Regions from separate parts of the Enterobacter chinensis genome, predicted to be linked through region 2. Evidence: predicted binding sites of a transcription regulator. Region 2 holds the regulator's gene; each other region holds the start of a gene.
The links. The regulator PurR, encoded in region 2, represses purine synthesis genes. The targets are predictions, from matches to a motif close to CANGCAAACGTTTGCNTG.
Positions count from the first base shown of each region.

Region 1: the regulator PurR is predicted to act here: its motif matches at 3,196-3,213, upstream of PYW49_RS08600 (nucleoside-specific channel-forming protein Tsx).
Region 3: the regulator PurR is predicted to act here: its motif matches at 3,574-3,591, upstream of raiA (ribosome-associated translation inhibitor RaiA).

Region 1 is NZ_JARDVI010000002.1:757,320-763,596, forward strand. It holds gene nusB (transcription antitermination factor NusB) at 1-252, opposite strand, end outside; gene ribH (6,7-dimethyl-8-ribityllumazine synthase) at 274-744, opposite strand; gene ribD (bifunctional diaminohydroxyphosphoribosylaminopyrimidine deaminase/5-amino-6-(5-phosphoribosylamino)uracil reductase RibD) at 832-1,935, opposite strand; gene nrdR (transcriptional regulator NrdR) at 1,940-2,389, opposite strand; gene PYW49_RS08595 (SadB/YajI family lipoprotein) at 2,542-3,081, shown strand; gene PYW49_RS08600 (nucleoside-specific channel-forming protein Tsx) at 3,352-4,236, shown strand; gene PYW49_RS08605 (helix-turn-helix transcriptional regulator) at 4,355-5,035, opposite strand; gene PYW49_RS08610 (VOC family protein) at 5,050-5,415, opposite strand; gene secF (protein translocase subunit SecF) at 5,558-6,277, opposite strand, start outside.
Region 2 is NZ_JARDVI010000001.1:243,827-250,103, reverse strand. It holds gene sodB (superoxide dismutase [Fe]) at 43-624, shown strand; gene PYW49_RS01285 (MFS transporter) at 663-1,829, opposite strand; gene cydH (cytochrome bd-I oxidase subunit CydH) at 1,993-2,082, opposite strand; gene purR (HTH-type transcriptional repressor PurR) at 2,380-3,405, shown strand; gene punR (DNA-binding transcriptional activator PunR) at 3,423-4,334, opposite strand; gene punC (purine nucleoside transporter PunC) at 4,450-5,649, shown strand; gene cfa (cyclopropane fatty acyl phospholipid synthase) at 5,948-6,277, shown strand, end outside.
Region 3 is NZ_JARDVI010000003.1:694,055-700,331, reverse strand. It holds gene clpB (ATP-dependent chaperone ClpB) at 1-714, opposite strand, end outside; gene yfiH (purine nucleoside phosphorylase YfiH) at 844-1,575, opposite strand; gene rluD (23S rRNA pseudouridine(1911/1915/1917) synthase RluD) at 1,572-2,552, opposite strand; gene bamD (outer membrane protein assembly factor BamD) at 2,684-3,421, shown strand; gene raiA (ribosome-associated translation inhibitor RaiA) at 3,689-4,030, shown strand; Phe leader region at 4,141-4,266, shown strand; gene pheL (pheA operon leader peptide PheL) at 4,142-4,189, shown strand; gene pheA (bifunctional chorismate mutase/prephenate dehydratase) at 4,297-5,457, shown strand; gene PYW49_RS12685 (SMP-30/gluconolactonase/LRE family protein) at 5,454-6,277, opposite strand, start outside.

The sequences.
Region 1 (6,277 bases), on a different contig from region 2:
CACTGCTTTTTCTACCTGACCCAGCTCTTCGAGCAGACGGGACAGGTAAGGTTTCATCAGACCATCGAGATACGCGCTATTAGTCGCCACTCCCGACAGCAGTTCACGGAAGTACAGAACGTCAACATCTTTCACGTCCTGTTCTGACAGGAACTGGTATTCAACATCAGCGATGTCGTTCTGGGACAACTGCCAGGAGTAAAGTGCCTGGACGGCACATTCACGGGCGCGGCGACGAGCAGCAGGTTTCACGGAATTCCCCTTACAAAAAAATCAGGCCTTGATGGCTTTCAATACATTGATCATTTCAAGCGCGGTCAGTGCAGCTTCTGCACCTTTGTTACCGGCTTTGGTGCCAGCACGTTCGATGGCTTGCTCAATACTTTCGGTGGTCAGCACGCCAAACGCGACAGGAATTTCAGCATCCTGCGCAACGTGTGCCAGACCGTTGCTTGCACCGCCCGCAACGTATTCGAAGTGCGCAGTGCCGCCACGAATAACAGTACCCAGTGCAATCACTGCGTCGTATTTACCGGTTTTTGCCAGCGCGCCCGCTGCCAGTGGCAGTTCGTAAGCACCTGGAACCCAAACAACGGTAATGTTGTCATCTTTAACCTGGCCAATACGTTTCAGGGCGTCAATGGCACCTTCCAGCAGGCTGTCGTTGATGAAGTTGTTGAAACGCGCAATGGTGATGGCGACGCGAGCGTCCGGGGTAGCTACAGCAGCTTCAATAATGTTCATACTCTTCCTTTACGGGTTCATTTGGCCCCGCAGGGGGGCGGATTTTATCATAATACTTTGCGCACTGCTTCCCTATTTCGGGAGCAATTACGCTGTCGTTAAGTGGAGGCAGACATCCGGACCCACCGGACGAATCTCGCTAAATTTGAGCTGTGGTGCATCGGCCAGTTTTTCAAGGCCGGGCAGCACAAACAGGCCGCGCGCGTCGTGACCTAACAGTTTAGGCGCAACGTAAACAATCAATTCATCCACCAGTCCGGCCTGTAAGAGCGCACCGGCAAGCGTTGGCCCCGCTTCTACCCAGATGTTGTTCACCTGCTGCTTGCCGAGCAACATCATCAGCACCACGAGATCCAGATGACCGTTATGCTCCGGCACCATGATGCTGCGCACACCTTCCGGCCATTCGCGCGTATCTTCTTTGGTGCGGGCAATCCAGGTTTCACCGGGCTGCTGGACAATGCGGTGTTCAGGCGTCACGCGGTTCTGTCTATCAATGATAATACGCAGCGGCTGACGCAGGTTCTCCTGCGGGTAAAGCGCCTGGGTATCGGCATTCAGTTCGTCCCAGCGTACGGTCATGGCCGGATCGTCAGCCAGAACCGTTTCACTGCTGGTGAGGATAGCATGGCTTTGCGCACGCAGACGTTGCACATCGCGCCTTGCCTGCGGCGAGGTTACCCACTGGCTCTCGCCGTTTGCCATCGCCGTACGTCCATCCAGCGAGGCGCCCAGCTTAAGCTGGATATACGGGAACCCGGTGCGCATACGTTTCAGGAAGCCTTTATTGATCGCTTCCGCGTCCTGCATCATCAGCCCATGGCTGACCTCAATGCCTTCCTGCTGCAGTCGATACAGCCCGCGTCCAGCCACCTGCGGATTCGGGTCCTGCATCGATGCGACCACGCGTGAAACACCTGCTGCAATCAACGCTTCGCAGCACGGCGGCGTACGCCCGTGATGGCTGCAGGGCTCCAGCGTAACGTAGGCCGTGGCACCGCGCGCCTTCTCGCCGGCCATACGCAACGCATGAACTTCAGCATGTGGCTCGCCTGCACGATAGTGAAAGCCCTCTCCCACGATCTCGCCATCTTTAACGATCACGCACCCGACGTTCGGGTTGGGATGGGTAGTAAAACGACCACGCTGCGCCAGCTTCATGGCGCGCGCCATGTAAATCTCATCGTGCATGAGCTTAATCCTGTAAGCGGGCGATCTCTTCGCCAAACTCTTTGATATCTTCGAAGCTGCGGTACACAGAGGCGAAGCGGATATAGGCGACCTTATCGAGCTTTTTCAACTGCTCCATCACCAGGTTGCCGATCATCTTGCTGGGCACTTCACGCTCGCCTAAGCCACGAAGATGAGATTTGATGTGATTTAACGCCATTTCAACGTCATCTGCGCTTACAGGACGTTTTTCGAGGGCTTTCAGCATCCCGCTGCGCAGCTTCTCTTCGTTAAACGGCTCGCGCACATCGTTACTTTTTACCACGCGCGGCATAACCAGCTCCGCAACCTCGAAGGTCGTGAAACGCTCGTTGCACACCAGACACTGCCGACGACGGCGTACGGATGACCCTTCGCCCACAAGACGAGAGTCGATGACTTTGGTATCCACAGCGGAGCAGAATGGGCAATGCATACGGTATCCCTGTTATCCGGTTAACTGATTTTCATTTTACCCTGATCTGGCCTGACAACAAAGGAAGAGCTTTTTGAGATAAAGGATCTATGTCTGACACGATGATGCTGGCTACCATTAGAGCGATCCGTTATTTCAAGGAAATAAACGCAATGACAAGACGTTACCTGAAAATTTTGCTGGTGGGGAGCCTCTTCACCCTTAGCGCCTGTGCACAGCAAACCGAAGTCCGTCAAATGAAACAGAGCGTGAATACGCTCAATACGGCGATGGACAAACTGAACAAAGAAACGGTGAAGATCACCCAGCAAAACGCGCTTAACGCTAAATCCAGTAGCGGAGTCTATCTGCTGCCGGGAGCAAATACGCCTGCGCGCCTGAACAGCCAGGTTGGCACGCTGAAGATGTCGCTGGTGAACGTGGCGGCGAATGCAGATGGTACTCGCGCAACATTACGCATCCAGGGCGAATCCAACGATCCGCTTCCGGCCTTCAGCGGCACCGTCGAATGGGGGCAGATCCAGGGCACCACGGAGAATTACCAGGAGGTGAACGTGAAGAATCAGCTTTTCACCGCCCCGGCCAGCGTTTTAGCACCCAGCGATGTGGAAATTCCTCTTCAGTTAAGCGGCCTTACGCCGGAACAGTTAGGCTTTATCCGCATTCACGACATTCAACCCGCCGCGCAGTAATTCCATCCTCTTAAGCGGAGTGAAATGTCACTCCGCTAACATTTACATTTCGTATGGATTGGCAACATAAATGATTGCCGCTACAATCCCGGCCGTTTAAAGTACGCAAACGTGAACGCAATCGATTACGTGTGTGAGAGATATGTGAAACAACACATATTTTTGTGAGCAGGGATTCCTATAATAGGCACCGCAGAAATACGAAATATTTAGAAACGCAATTCGCGCATTTTTCACTCCCGGAAGGGAATTTCAATCAGTGGCATGATTATGAAAAAAACATTACTCGCAGCTGGGGCCGTGCTGGCACTGTCCTCCTCTTTCACTGTTAACGCAGCGGAAAACGATAAACCGCAATACCTCTCCGACTGGTGGCATCAGAGCGTTAACGTGGTCGGCAGCTACCACACCCGCTTCGGACCACAGATCCGCAACGATACCTACCTGGAATATGAAGCATTCGCCAAGAAAGACTGGTTTGATTTCTATGGCTATATGGATGCACCGGTCTTCTTCGGTGGTAACACCGACGCGAAAGGTATCTGGAACCACGGTTCCCCACTGTTCATGGAGATCGAACCGCGCTTCTCTATTGATAAACTGACCGGTACCAGCCTGGCGTTTGGTCCGTTTAAAGAGTGGTATTTCGCGAACAACTACATCTACGACATGGGCCGCAACAAGTCCGGTCGCCAGAGCACCTGGTACATGGGTCTGGGTACGGACATCGACACCGGCCTGCCAATGAGCCTGTCTCTGAACGTGTACGCTAAGTACCAGTGGCAGAACTACGGTGCCGCAAACGAAAACGAGTGGGATGGCTACCGTTTCAAAGTGAAATACTTTGTGCCAATCACCCAGCTGTGGGGCGGCAACCTGAGCTATATCGGCTTCACCAACTTTGACTGGGGTTCAGATCTGGGCGACAACGACTTCCGCGACCTGAACGGTAAGAAAGCGCGCACCAACGACTCCATCGCCTCCAGCCACATCCTGGCGCTGAACTACGATCACTGGCACTACTCTGTTGTTGCGCGTTACTGGCACAACGGTGGCCAGTGGAACGACGACGCCAGCCTGAACTTCGGCAACGGCGACTTCAGCGTTCGTTCTACCGGTTGGGGTGGTTACCTGGTTGTGGGTTACAACTTCTAATCAGTGCGAGATTGTGCGGGCTGGTGCCCTCACCCCTTCCCTCTCCCACGGGAGAGGGCGCAAACACAAAAAACGGCAACATCGTTGCCGTTTTGCTTTTACCTCGCCACCCGGCTTTTCACTGCTTCACCTTCCGCAAAAAATCCGCCAGTGACTTATCCGCACTCTCGCTAAACCGTCTCTCCGTCTGCATAATATTGAGGCATCTGTCGAGCCGGAAACAGCGGTAGTCATCGCGCCGTTCGCACCACGCCGCCAGCAGCCAGCGCTCCCCCCAGAAGAACAGCCCCAGCGGCTGAACCTCGCGCTTAGAGAGCTGTCCGGCTTCATCACGATAATGCAACACCAGCACGCGCTGGGCGGAAATCGCCTGATGAATCATGTCAAAATCGCTGCGGGAGTGGCTTTGCATGCAAAAGTCCGGCGCGTAGATCCGCGTCTGCTCCGCCTTTCGCCGGCTCTCCTCGGGCAGGATAGCCAGCACCTTTTCCTGAGCCGACTCCAGCTCGCGCGACAGCGACTCACCTCCCCAGGTTTTGAGCAGGCGAATCGCGACGATCAGCGCCTCTGACTCCTTATTTGTCAGCATCAGCGGCGGTAGGTCAAAACCCGACATCAGCCGATATCCGCTTCCTGCCTCACCCTCTACCGGCACGCCGGAAAGTGAAAGGTCGCGGATATCGCGGTAGACCGTGCGCTCAGATACACCAAGCCGGTCTGCCAGATGCGCTGCCGTTGTCAGACGCCTGCCCCGCAGGATCTGCACAATCTGGAACAAACGGTCAGCGCGTCGGGTCATATCTTATTCAGCTCTCAGGCAGGTTGATGGAGGCCGACGCGATTACCTTCGCAGTCGGTAAACAGAGCAATAGTGCCAATGCCACGCGGCAATTCCAGCGGCCCGAATACGCACTCGCCGCCTGCGCTAGCGATACGATCGAGCGTGGCCGCCAGATTGTCAGTATGCAGGTAGATAATAGCGCCTTCGTGAGACGGTACAATGCCCTCAAATTTTGCCAGCGCCCCGCCGGTACCCGGATCCTCATGCGGGAATACGGCCAGCTCGACGCAGTCCATTTTCTCGCTTTTTAATGAAACCTGCATCACTGGCTCATAAAAATTAATTGCACGATCCATATCCGTGACCGGGATTTCAAACCAGTTAATTACGCTTTTCATACATTCTCCTGACTGTTGTTTGGGTTCGAAAAGAGTCTACGACAGGGCTCCTGACAGCATACTGTCAGGAGTGTTTGTCAGGAGCAGATAAAAAAAATCCCGGCCAACAGACCGGGATTTCGATAACGCGCTAAACGTCGCCTTACGGCAGAATGGACGGCTGGTCCGCCCCTTCTTTCTCGACTTTCTGCTGGAGCAGGTGCTCGCGCTTCATGCCGAGTTTCAATGCCAGTGCAGATGCCACGTAGATAGAAGACGCAGTACCGATGGTGACACCAATCAACATGGTCAGCGAGAAGCCTTCCAGTACCGGACCACCGAAGAGATACAGCATCAGGATAACCATCAAAGTGGTTCCGGATGTGATCAACGTACGGTGCAGCGTCTGGGTCAACGACACGTTAAAGATTTCGTACGGCGTACCGCGACGGATCTTACGGAAGTTTTCACGAATACGGTCAGATACCACGATACTGTCGTTCAGTGAGTAACCGATAACGGACATCAGGGATGCCACAATCGTCAGGTCAATCTCAATGTGGAACAGCGACAGTACGCCCATGGTGATCACCACGTCGTGCGCAAGAGCGATAACCACACCTGCCGCCAGTCGCCACTCAAAGCGGAAACCAACGTAAATCAGGATGGAAATCAACGCCACCATCAGCGCCATCGCACCGGTCTGCGCCAGGTCAGCACCTACGCTTGGGCCGACGAACTCAATACGCTTCACCGCCGCATTCTGGCTGGTCGATTCGTTGATGACGTTCAGAACCTTGCTACCCAGCTCCTGGCTGCCGTTGGCATCGTGTACCGGCGGCATACGCACCATGATGTCGCGGCTGCTGCCGAAGTTCTGCAG
Region 2 (6,277 bases):
GTGTGGTTATTGGCAACGCAAAATACAATAAGGAGAGAAGCAATGTCGTTCGAATTACCTGCACTACCGTATGCAAAAGACGCCCTGGCACCGCACATTTCTGCGGAAACCCTGGAATATCATTACGGCAAGCATCACCAGACGTACGTCACCAACCTGAACAACCTGATCAAGGGCACCGATTTTGAAGGCAAAACGCTGGAAGAGATCGTCCGCAGCTCAGAGGGTGGCGTATTTAACAACGCGGCTCAGGTGTGGAACCACACCTTCTACTGGCACTGCCTGGCACCGAATGCCGGTGGCGAACCTGCCGGTGAACTGGCTACCGCCATTAACGCCGCATTTGGCAGCTTCGCAGATTTCAAAGCGAAGTTCACCGATGCCGCTATCAAGAACTTCGGCTCTGGCTGGACGTGGCTGGTAAAAGAGGCTGATGGCAAACTGGCTATCGTTTCCACTTCTAACGCGGGTACCCCGCTGACCACCAGCGCTAAGCCGCTGATGACCGTGGACGTTTGGGAACACGCTTACTACATTGATTACCGTAACGCGCGCCCGAACTACCTGGAGCACTTCTGGGCGCTGGTTAACTGGGACTTTGTGGCGAAAAACTTCGCCGCGTAAGAGACACGCAGAAGGGTTCGCCCTTCTGCGTTTTTGGTTTATTCAGCAGCGCAGGCTGCTTCTGGCTGTTTACGACCCGACATCATCACCAGCAGCAGGCCGAGCGTGGCAATGATTGCCCCCATCACCGGCACAAAGCTGTACCCCAGTCCCCCTGAAATCACGGCCCCACCGGCCGCGGCACCGAGCGCATTACCCAGGTTGAAGGCACCAATATTGACCGAAGAAGAGAGGCCAGGCGCCTCATGCGCGACGCGCATTACGCGCATCTGCAGCGGCGGAACCACAGCAAAGGTAGCGGCACCCCATACGACCATCGCAACGGCGGCCCCATACTCATTACGTGCCAGCCATGGAATGGCGATCATGATGACAATCAGCAGAGTTAAGAAACCCTTCAGCGTCCCGCTCACGGAACGGTCGGCAAATTTCCCACCGAGATAGTTGCCAATCGAGAAGCCCACGCCAATCAGCACCAGCATTGCGGTGACAAAAAGAGGCGTCGCGTGGGTGATGTCATGCAATACCGGCGAAATATAGGTGTAAAGGGTGAACATCGCCCCAGCCCCCAGCACGGTGGTGAGCAGCGCGGAGAGCACCTGTGGGCGCATCAGCACCGACAGTTCCCGGCGCACGTCAGGACGTTCCCCCGCGCTGCCTTTCGGCAAGGAGAAGAACAGTGCCACCATCGCGAGCACGCCCAGCCCGGCCGTCGCCAGGAAGGACATACGCCAGCCAATCACTTCTCCCAGCCAGGTTGCCGCCGGCACCCCGCCAATGTTGGCAATCGTCAGGCCCATAAACATAGTCGCCACGGCGCTCGCCTGCTTGTGCTTTGGTACCACGCTTGCCGCCACAACCGACCCCAGCCCAAAGAACGCGCCGTGGTTAAGGCTTGTCAGAATGCGTGACAGCATCAGTGTGGTGTAGTCCGGCGAAATGGCGGAAAGCACGTTGCCCAGGGTGAAAATCGCCATCAGGAAAATCAGCGCATTGCGACGCGCGCGGTGCGAAAGCAGAAGCGTCATCAGCGGCGCCCCTACCATTACGCCAATAGCGTAGGCGCTGATTAACATGCCTGCAGCAGGGATCGAAACGTCCACACCCCGGGCAATAACAGGCAGTAACCCCATCGGGGAGAATTCAGTGGTGCCAATCCCAAAAGCGCCAATCGCCAGGGCCAGCAGGGGAAAATTGATTTTCATGCGTCAACTCCGGATGCCGTGTCATGTGGTGACACAGAACAAAGAAGCAGAAAGCATGACATCAATCACAAAAAATGAGAAGTTAACAAAATGGCAAAAGATTTTTGCATGAGAAGTAACAATCGGGGCGATCGGGAGGGAGAACGCTCTCCCTCCGCGTAAATCAGTGCAGCGCAGCCGTCAGACCAGCAGCGACAATCAGAGCCAGCACAATAATGGTGGTGAACAGCGAAAACTTCAGATCGGAACTCATCAATTTTTCTCCTTTTAATCCCCCCACGAAAAGTGAGCCTGCTCATTTTTGCACAGTTTACGTCAAAAATCTTCCTGGATTTAAACTGATAACCACTTTACCTCTTCCCCTTTTCATCAAGATAGGACAAAATTCCACGCTAAATTTATTAGCGTACCGGCCATTGACCCCCTCCTGACGTCCCGTGTCGTTTTCCCGGCGTGCCGCAACTCAACATTGCGAAATAAGGGTGAGAGAAGGCAAACGTTTACCTTCAAGTTTTTCAGGAGCTTAGGATATGGTCTGGAGTGACATTTAATGGCAACAATTAAAGACGTAGCAAAACGCGCAAACGTTTCCACTACAACCGTATCACATGTTATTAACAAAACCCGCTTCGTAGCGGAAGAGACGCGCAATGCCGTCTGGGCAGCGATCAAAGAGCTGCACTATTCGCCAAGTGCCGTTGCGCGTAGCCTGAAGGTTAATCACACCAAGTCCATTGGATTGCTGGCAACCAGCAGTGAAGCGGCCTATTTTGCCGAAATCATTGAAGCGGTAGAGAAAAACTGCTTCCAGAAAGGCTATACCCTGATTCTGGGCAACGCGTGGAACAGCATTGAAAAACAGCGCGCCTACCTGTCGATGATGGCGCAAAAGCGCGTTGATGGTCTGCTGGTGATGTGTTCCGAGTATCCGGAATCCGTGCTGTCGATGCTGGAAGAGTATCGCCATATTCCGATGGTGGTGATGGACTGGGGCGAAGCGCGCGCGGACTTCACCGATTCCGTCATCGATAACGCCTTTGAAGGCGGCTATATGGCCGGTCGTTACCTGATCGAACGCGGTCACCGCGAGATTGGCGTGATCCCGGGTCCGCTGGAGCGCAACACCGGCGCGGGCCGTCTGGCCGGTTTCATGAAAGCGATGGAAGAAGCGCTGATCAACGTGCCGGAAAACTGGATCGTGCAGGGTGACTTTGAGCCGGAATCGGGCTACCGCGCAATGCAGCAGATCGTCTCCCAGCAGCACCGTCCGACCGCCGTTTTCTGCGGAGGTGACATCATGGCCATGGGCGCGCTCTGCGCAGCCGATGAACTGGGTCTGCGCGTACCGCAGGATATTTCCGTGATCGGGTATGACAACGTGCGTAACGCGCGTTACTTCACGCCAGCGTTGACCACCATTCACCAGCCGAAAGATTCGCTGGGCGAAACGGCCTTCAATATGCTGATGGACAGGATCGTCAACAAACGTGAAGAGTCGCAGTCCATTGAAGTTCACCCGCGCCTTATCGAACGCCGTTCCGTAGCGGATGGTCCGTTCCGCGACTACCGTCGTTAATCGCTCTACGGGGCCAGCTACGCTGGCTCCCGTAACCATTCCCGGTTAAGCGTTTCGCTGTCTCCCAGATAATCCAGAAGCCACGCCATGGCGGGCGAGACGTCACTTTGCTGCCAGGTGAGGCAGCAGGCCGCATCCGGGAATGGATTCTCCAACGTCAGTTCAACCCATTCTCCGGTATCGATTCTGGGGCGCGCAAAATGAACGGGCACCATCGCGACGCACAGTCCGGCACTGAGGCACGTTGCCGACGATTCCCAGTCAGGTGCCACCACCCTCCGCTGGTTATCCAGCAGCCAGGTGATACGCTTGGGCAATGAACGCGAGGTATCCTCCAGCACCAGAGACGGCCAGTTGCGTAATGTATCGTCGCTCAACGGCCCTTCCATCGCCGCCAATGGATGATCGCTTGCCACCACGCACTTCCAGCTCAGCATGCCCATATCTCGGAAGGCGTACCGCCCCCCGACCGGGATCGCCTGCGTGGCGCCAATCGCCATCTCTGCCCTGCCGTCCGCCAGCGCATCCCAGACGCCGTTGAACACCTCCTGCGAGACCCGCAGCTCGACATCAGAGAAATGACGATAGAAATCGACGAGCATTTGCCGGGTGCGATCCGGCTTAACGATGTTATCCACCGCGATGGAAAGATGTCCTCGCCAGCCGTTAGCGATCTGCTGACACTGTTCACGGGTGATCTGCATTTTTTTGATAACAGAACGCCCTTCCTTTAAAAACCACGCGCCTGCGGGCGTTAATTCCACATCACGATGTCGCCGTTCAAACAGCGGAACCGCCAGCCATTCCTCAAGCTGACGCACGGTGTAGCTGATAGCCGAAGGGACGCGGTGCAACTCCTGCGCCGCACCGCTAAAGCTGCCGTTACGCGCGACAGCATCGACTACTTCAAGAGAATAATCTGACCACATTTTCTGCCTGCAAAATTTTTGAATGCACCCGCCAAATATTAGCGTTTCACAAGCGGCTTTGCACTCCCTACACTCAGCGCCAACGTACACCTGCCTCCTTAAGGAGAATAAAATAATGCAACCCAGGAAAGGTTTTTTAGTCTGGCTCGGCGGCTTAAGCGTGCTGGGCTTTTTGGCCACCGATATGTACCTGCCGGCTTTCGCCGCTATGCAGGAAGATTTGCAAACGCCTGCCGCGGCCATCAGCGCCAGCCTGAGTTTGTTCCTAGCCGGTTTTGCTTTCGCACAGCTGCTCTGGGGACCACTCTCGGATCGCTTTGGTCGTAAACCAGTATTACTGCTGGGTCTGGCCATTTTTGCCGTTGGCTGCCTGGGGATGTTATGGGTACGCGACGCCACCTGGCTGCTGGTGCTGCGCTTTATTCAGGCTGTGGGCGTCTGTGCCGCGGCCGTGACCTGGCAGGCGCTGGTCACCGACTACTACCCGGCTAACCGCACAAACCGTATTTTCGCCACCATAATGCCGCTCGTGGGTCTCTCACCTGCCCTTGCTCCGCTGCTGGGTAGCTGGATCCTCGCACATTTTGACTGGCAGGCCATTTTTGCCACGCTGTTTGCCATCACGCTGGTACTGATGCTGCCCGCGTTTGCCCTCAAACCCGCGCATAAAAAAGAGGCGGATGCTGACGCAAACCCGATTACCTTCACCTCCCTGCTGAGCACCAAAGCGTATCGCGGCAATGTCCTGATCTATGCCGCCTGCTCGGCGAGCTTCTTCGCGTGGCTCACCGGCTCGCCATTCATTCTGCACGATATGGGATACAGCCCGGCGGCCATCGGTCTAAGCTATGTTCCGCAAACCATCGCGTTCCTGGTGGGTGGGTACGGCTGTCGCGCGGCACTGCAAAAATGGGAAGGTCAGCAGATGCTGCCATGGCTGTTGGTGCTCTATGCGTTAAGCGTCATCGGGACCTGGGCCGTTGGCTTTATTCCGGGCGCCGGTCTGGCTGAAATTTTGATTCCATTCTGCGTAATGGCCGTCGCGAACGGGGCGATTTACCCGATTGTGGTGGCACAGGCACTCCGTCCATTCCCGCAGGCGACTGGCCGCGCCGCCGCGCTGCAAAACACCCTGCAGCTGGGATTGTGCTTCCTGGCAAGCCTGGTGGTCTCCGCGCTGATTGCCACGCCGCTCCTGACCACCACCAGCGTGATGCTGGTAACCGTTGCGCTGGCGGTGATGGGCTATCGTATGCAGGCCTCCGCGCAGCGTGAGCAGGATAACCGCGCTCAGGTTGAAACGTCACATGCATAATCGCGCCAGAAATCATGTTAATTTTCAGTGATTAGGTTGCTAAGAATTTTCTATTGAATCACCAAATTTTGAGGCCTATACTAAATTTGGTTCGATTAAATACGATAAATATTAAGTGTTAACGGGAGCCGGAGTGCTCCCGTTTTACCATGGAAGGCATTTCGGCAAGGGTTATCTCCCTTCCTCTGTTCTACGTCGGATACTAGCCTCGCGGTATTTACCGTGAGATTTCTCACAAACCAAAAAAAGCGTCTACGCTGTTTTAAGGTTCTGATCACAGTAGGGTGATGGAGAAGCTATGAGTTCATCGTGTATAGAAGAAGTCAGCGTTCCGGACGATAACTGGTCCCGGATCGTCAGTGAACTGTTGGGTCGCGCAGGCATCACTATCAACGGATCTTCGCCATCCGATCCCCAGGTCAAACATCCCGACTTTTTTAAACGCGTGTTGCGGGAGGGATCGTTAGGACTGGGAGAAAGCTATATGGACGGCTGGTGGGAATGCGAACGGCTGGATATCTTTTTCGCCAGCGTTTTGCGTGCCGGTCTGGAAAATCAACTCCCCCGCAATCTGAAAGACACCCTGCGTGTCGCCTCTGCCCGACTGTTTAATCTGCAAAGTAAAAAA
Region 3 (6,277 bases), on a different contig from region 2:
CAGTACGCGGCGTCCTTTCAGACCTTCCGGCACTTCACCGTTCACGATACGCTGCGCCAGGCCTTCAACAATGGCGGTTTTACCGACACCCGGCTCACCAATAAGTACCGGGTTGTTCTTGGTACGACGTTGCAGTACCTGAATAGTACGGCGAATCTCTTCGTCACGGCCGATCACCGGGTCAAGTTTGCCCTGTTCAGCTCGTTCGGTCAGATCGACCGTAAATTTCTTCAAAGCCTGACGTTGGTCTTCGGCTCCCTGATCGTTCACGCTTTCACCTCCGCGCATTTTCTCAATCGCCTGAGTCACATTGGCGGTGGTTGCACCGGCAGATTTCAGCAGGTCGGTCAAGGTACCGCGTGATTCAAGTGCCGCCAGAACAAACAGTTCCGACGAAATAAAGTTGTCCCCACGTTTTTGCGCCAGCTTGTCGCAAAGGTTCAGCACACGCACAAGATCCTGCGACGGCTGGACGTCGCCGCCGGTCCCTTCGACCTGCGGTAAACGGCTCAGCGCCTGATCGATAGCGGTGCGTAACTGGCCAGCATTAATGCCAGCAGACGTTAATAAAGGACGTACCGATCCCCCTTCCTGATTCAGCAAGGCGCTCATTAAATGAAGAGGTTCGATAAATTGGTTGTCGTGCCCCAGTGCAAGGGACTGGGCATCGGCGAGAGCAAGCTGGAATTTATTAGTAAGACGATCCAGACGCATAACTCCTCCCATAACAGGTCAAATTTGCTACTGGAGATTAAATGAGGTCATCCCTCAATTATTCAAGGTTAATGACCTGAATTATGTGAAAAGAAAACGGCACGTACCGGATCGTCTTGATTCTTTAGGTTATATCAGCCAAATAAAACTTGCCATACGACCCGTCGTCTTGTCGCGGCGATAAGAGAAAAAATCACCCTTTTCGGTGAAGGTACAGCGATCGCCGCCTGAGATCTGCGTCACGCCCATGTTATTCAAACGCTGGCGAGCGAGTTGGTAAATATCGGCCAGATATTTATCCCCCGAAGGCAGGAAAGCTTCCACTGCTTGCGGATCCTTTTCCATAAAGGCTTCGCGGACCTCAGCCCCAACTTCAAATGCGCGAGGACCAATAGCCGGGCCAAGCCAGGCCATGATATTGGCTGGCTCAGCGTTAAAGCAGGCAACTGTCTCTTCCAGCACGCCTTCACACAGGCCACGCCAACCCGCATGTGCGGCTGCAACCTCGGTACCTGCACGGTTACAAAACAGAACGGGCAGGCAATCGGCGGTCATCACGGCACAAACGGTTCCCGGAGTATTGCTGTAAGAGGCATCGGCGCGTTTAGAAGCATAGGGTTCCCCCGTTAACTTCAGCACCGCTTTACCGTGAACCTGTTCCAGCCAGACCGGCTTCGACGGCAAGTTCCCCGCAGCAAACAGACGCCTGCGGTTCTCTTCAACGTGTTCCAGGTTGTCGCCACAGTGCGCGCCGAGATTCAAAGACTCCCACGCCCCCTGGCTAACGCCGCCAATACGGGCTGAACTGCAGGCAGCCACGCCTTCAGGCAATGGCCACTCCGGGACAATCAGTTTGGTCATAACCAGTCCACTTGATCCTTATGTTCTTCAAAATCAGCACGCATAGCGTCAATAAGGTCCACCATATCCTGCGGGATAGGCGCGTGCCACTCCATCTGAATACCGGTGATAGGGTGGTAAAGGCGCAGCATAGTCGCGTGCAGTGCCTGACGATCAAATTTACGCAATACGCTGATGAACTCATCCGACGCGCCTTTAGGCGGACGTGGACGACCACCGTAGACCTGATCCCCCACCAGCGGATGGGTAATGTGTGCCATATGCACACGGATCTGGTGAGTACGCCCGGTTTCCAGACGCAGACGCAGGCGCGTATGAATGCGGAAGTGTTCCATAATGCGATAGTGCGTCACCGCCGGTTTACCCATCGGATGCACCGACATATGAGTACGTTTGGTTGGGTGACGGCTGATTGGCTCTTCCACCGTACCGCCAGAGGTCATATGGCCAATGGCTACCGCTTCATACTCACGGGTAATTTCGCGCAGCTGCAGCGATTCCACCAGACGGGTCTGAGCAGGAACGGTCTTCGCGACCACCATCAGACCGGTAGTATCTTTATCCAGACGGTGCACGATGCCCGCGCGCGGGACATCCGCGATCGGCGGATAATAATGGAGAAGTGCGTTAAGTACCGTACCGTCAGGGTTCCCCGCGCCCGGATGAACAACCAGGTCGCGCGGCTTGTTGATAACCAGAATGTCATCATCTTCATAGACGATGTCCAGTGGGATATCCTGCGGCTCGAAGCGGATTTCCTCTTCGATTTCAGCATTGATGGCGACAGCTTCCCCACCTAACACTTTCTCTTTTGGTTTGTCCCAGATCTTGCCGTTTACCAGTACGCGCTGGTCAAGGATCCATTCTTTTATGCGTGAACGCGAATAATCAGGGAACAATTCGGCCAAAGCCTGATCTAAGCGTTGACCGAGCTGATTTTCGGAGACTGTTGCGGTGAGTTCTACTCGTTGTGCCATAAACTGCTTCTTCGTTTAACGTTGGGTTTTACGGCTTTGCCGTTTAATATAGTGTGCTATTGTAGCTGGTCTTAATCGGGAGCAGGAACAGAGTTTCTCCCGGACAAACATTTGAGGAAAGTCAAAACGTCATGACGCGCATGAAATATCTGGTGGCAGCGGCCACGTTGAGCCTGGCTTTGGTGGGCTGCTCCGGTTCAAATGAACAGGTCCCTGACAATCCGCCGAATGAAATCTATGCGACTGCACAACAAAAGTTGCAGGACGGTAACTGGAAACAGGCGATAACGCAACTGGAAGCGTTGGATAATCGCTATCCATTTGGTCCGTATTCACAGCAGGTACAGTTAGATCTCATCTACGCATACTATAAAAATGCCGATCTGCCGCTGGCTCAGGCAACTATCGATCGTTTCATGCGTCTGAACCCGACTCATCCTAACATCGACTATGTAATGTACATGCGCGGTCTCACCAACATGGCGCTGGATGACAGTGCTCTGCAGGGTTTCTTCGGCGTGGATCGTTCCGACCGTGACCCGCAGCATGCGCGTGACGCCTTCAATGACTTCTCCAAACTGGTTCGCGGCTATCCAAACAGTCAGTACGTGACCGACGCGACCAAACGTCTGGTGTTCCTGAAAGATCGTCTGGCGAAATATGAATACTCCGTGGCGGAATACTATACCCGCCGTGGCGCATGGGTTGCCGTGGTTAACCGCGTAGAAGGTATGCTGCGTGATTATCCGGATACTCAGGCAACGCGCGACGGCCTGAAGCTGATGGAAAATGCTTACCGTCAAATGCAGATGACCGCTCAGGCTGAAAAAGTGGCGAAAATCATCGCCGCGAACAGTAGCAATACCTGATATTGCCTCAATGCAAAACGGCAGCCGAAGGCTGCCGTTTTTTTATTCATTTCAGAGCGCGGCTGAAGCGCGTTAGCCCCAACACATCCAGTCAACTATGGCTCCAATTTTTGCCTTCCACAAGGTAAATCTCACCTCTTCCTGCCCTGCCTCACAAAAAAGATTCCCTGACAAAAACCGACAAAATAACGTGATCTAAATCACACATTTTGACATTAGGTCGGGTATGCTGGAATCACCAAGACGGAAAGACAAGAGGTAAAATTTATGACAATGAACATTACCAGTAAACAAATGGAAATTACTCCGGCAATTCGCCAGCACGTCGCAGACCGTCTCGCCAAACTGGATAAATGGCAAACTCATTTGATTAATCCACATATCATCCTGTCCAAGGAGCCGCAGGGTTTCATCGCTGACGCAACTATCAATACTCCAAACGGCCATCTGGTCGCCAGCGCAAAACATGAGGATATGTACACTGCAATTAACGATTTGATCAACAAGCTGGAACGGCAGCTCAATAAAGTGCAACACAAAGGTGAAGCCCGTCGCGCCACAACATCGGTGAAAGACACCAGCTTCGCGGAAGAAGTTGAAGAAGAGTAATCCTTTAAATTGAGTGTACCGCCAACGCGCCTTCGGGCGCGTTTTTTGTTTTTTATTGACAGGGTGAAAACAGTGCGGGTACTTTAACGGTATCAATCACAGGATGACTTTATGAAACTTACGCCGTTCTTCTTCGCATTCTTTTTTACCTTCCCTTGAACGGGAGGCGTTTCGTCGTGTGATAAAGAATGCGAAGACGAACAACAAGGCCTCCCACACCGGGGGGCCTTTTTTATTGATAACGATAATATGAGACAGGCAACACTATGACACCGGAAAACCCTTTACTGGATCTGCGAGTAAAAATCAGCGCGCTGGATGAGAAATTACTGGCACTGCTGGCCGAACGCCGCGCCCTTGCCGTTGAAGTGGGCAAAGCCAAGCTGGACTCCCATCGCCCGGTCCGTGATATTGACCGCGAGCGCGATCTGCTGGAACGACTCATTCAACTCGGCAAAGCGCATCACCTCGATGCCCACTACATCACCCGGTTGTTCCAGCTCATCATTGAAGACTCCGTTCTGACCCAGCAAGCGCTACTCCAGCAGCATCTCAATAAAACCAATCCTCACTCTGCGCGTATCGCTTTCCTCGGTCCAAAGGGCTCTTATTCTCACCTGGCCGCACGTCAGTATGCCGCACGCCATTTCGAAGAATTTATTGAGAGCGGCTGCGCAAAATTCGCCGATATTTTCAATCAGGTCGAGACCGGCCAGGCGGATTACGCCGTGGTGCCGATTGAAAATACCAGCTCCGGCGCCATCAACGACGTCTACGATTTGCTGCAGCACACCAGCCTGTCCCTGGTAGGGGAGCTGACGATCCCTATCGATCACTGCGTGCTGGTCTCCGGCACAACGGACCTGAGCAAGATCGAAACGGTCTACAGCCATCCACAGCCGTTCCAGCAGTGCAGCCAGTTCCTGAACCGCTATCCGAACTGGAAAATTGAGTACACCGAAAGCACCTCAGCGGCGATGGAAAAAGTGGTTCAGGCTAACTCCCCAACCGTCGCTGCGCTCGGCAGCGAAGCGGGCGGTGCGCTGTATGGTTTACAGGTTCTGGAACGCAATCTGGCAAACCAGACGCAAAATATCACCCGCTTCGTGGTGCTGGCCCGTAAAGCAATTAACGTCTCTGACCAGGTACCGGCCAAAACCACGCTGCTGATGGCAACCGGCCAGCAGGCCGGCGCGCTGGTTGAAGCCCTGCTGGTGCTGCGTAACCACAACCTGATCATGACCAGGCTGGAATCACGTCCGATCCACGGTAACCCGTGGGAAGAGATGTTTTACCTCGATATCCAGGCCAACCTGGAGTCAGCTTCCATGCAGAAAGCCCTGCGCGAGCTGGGTGAAATCACCCGCTCCATGAAAGTGCTGGGCTGCTATCCGAGCGAAAACGTCGTGCCGGTCGATCCGAGCTAACGTTCGATAAAGCGGCCTTTCTTCATCCCTGCCACGTTAACGGGCAGGGTGAAGATGGCGCCGGAGAGCGGATACTTCGCCACCTCCTCCGCATCCATATTTTCCCGCGTGGTGGTAATAAACAGCGTTTTCATATCATCGCCGCCAAAGCAGACCATCGTCGGACAACGTACCGGCATTTGATATGCTTCCAGCTGCTCCCCTTGCGGAGAAAAACGCGCAATACGCCAGCCGTCAAACAGCGCGCTCCAGTAGCAGCCCTCCACATCCATTGCCGCGCCGTCCGGTATCCCCTCACCCTCTTTAAACTGACGAAACACTTCGCGCCTTCCCGGTTCGCCCTGCTCATCAAGCGGCGTACGGTAAATCACGCCATTTGGCGTGTCTGAAGTAAACATCCACTGATTATCCGGACTAAACGCTAAACCGTTGTGCCCGTGAATATCACACTGGATCACTTTCGGCGTCAGGTCGTTGTCGATCCGCATCAGCAGGGCACCGTTGTAATCTCCCGGCCCCCAAAACGTGCCCGCGTAGAATCGCCCCTGAGGATCGGTTCCGCCATCATTAAAACGTGCGAGCTGCGGGTTTGAGGGGTTATCGCACACCTTGCGCTGCAGGAGGCCATGCTTATCGGCAAGCCAGATGCCATTGCGCATGGCGACGATAAACCCGCCGCGCTCGCGCAGCGCGAAACAGCCCACCTCCTCATGGAAAGAGAGCACGGCGTGTTCCGCCGTCGGCAGATGGTATCGGTGGATCTCCCCTTCCAGAATATCGGCCCAGTAGAGCGCGTGCTCTTCTGCGCTCCACGTCGGGC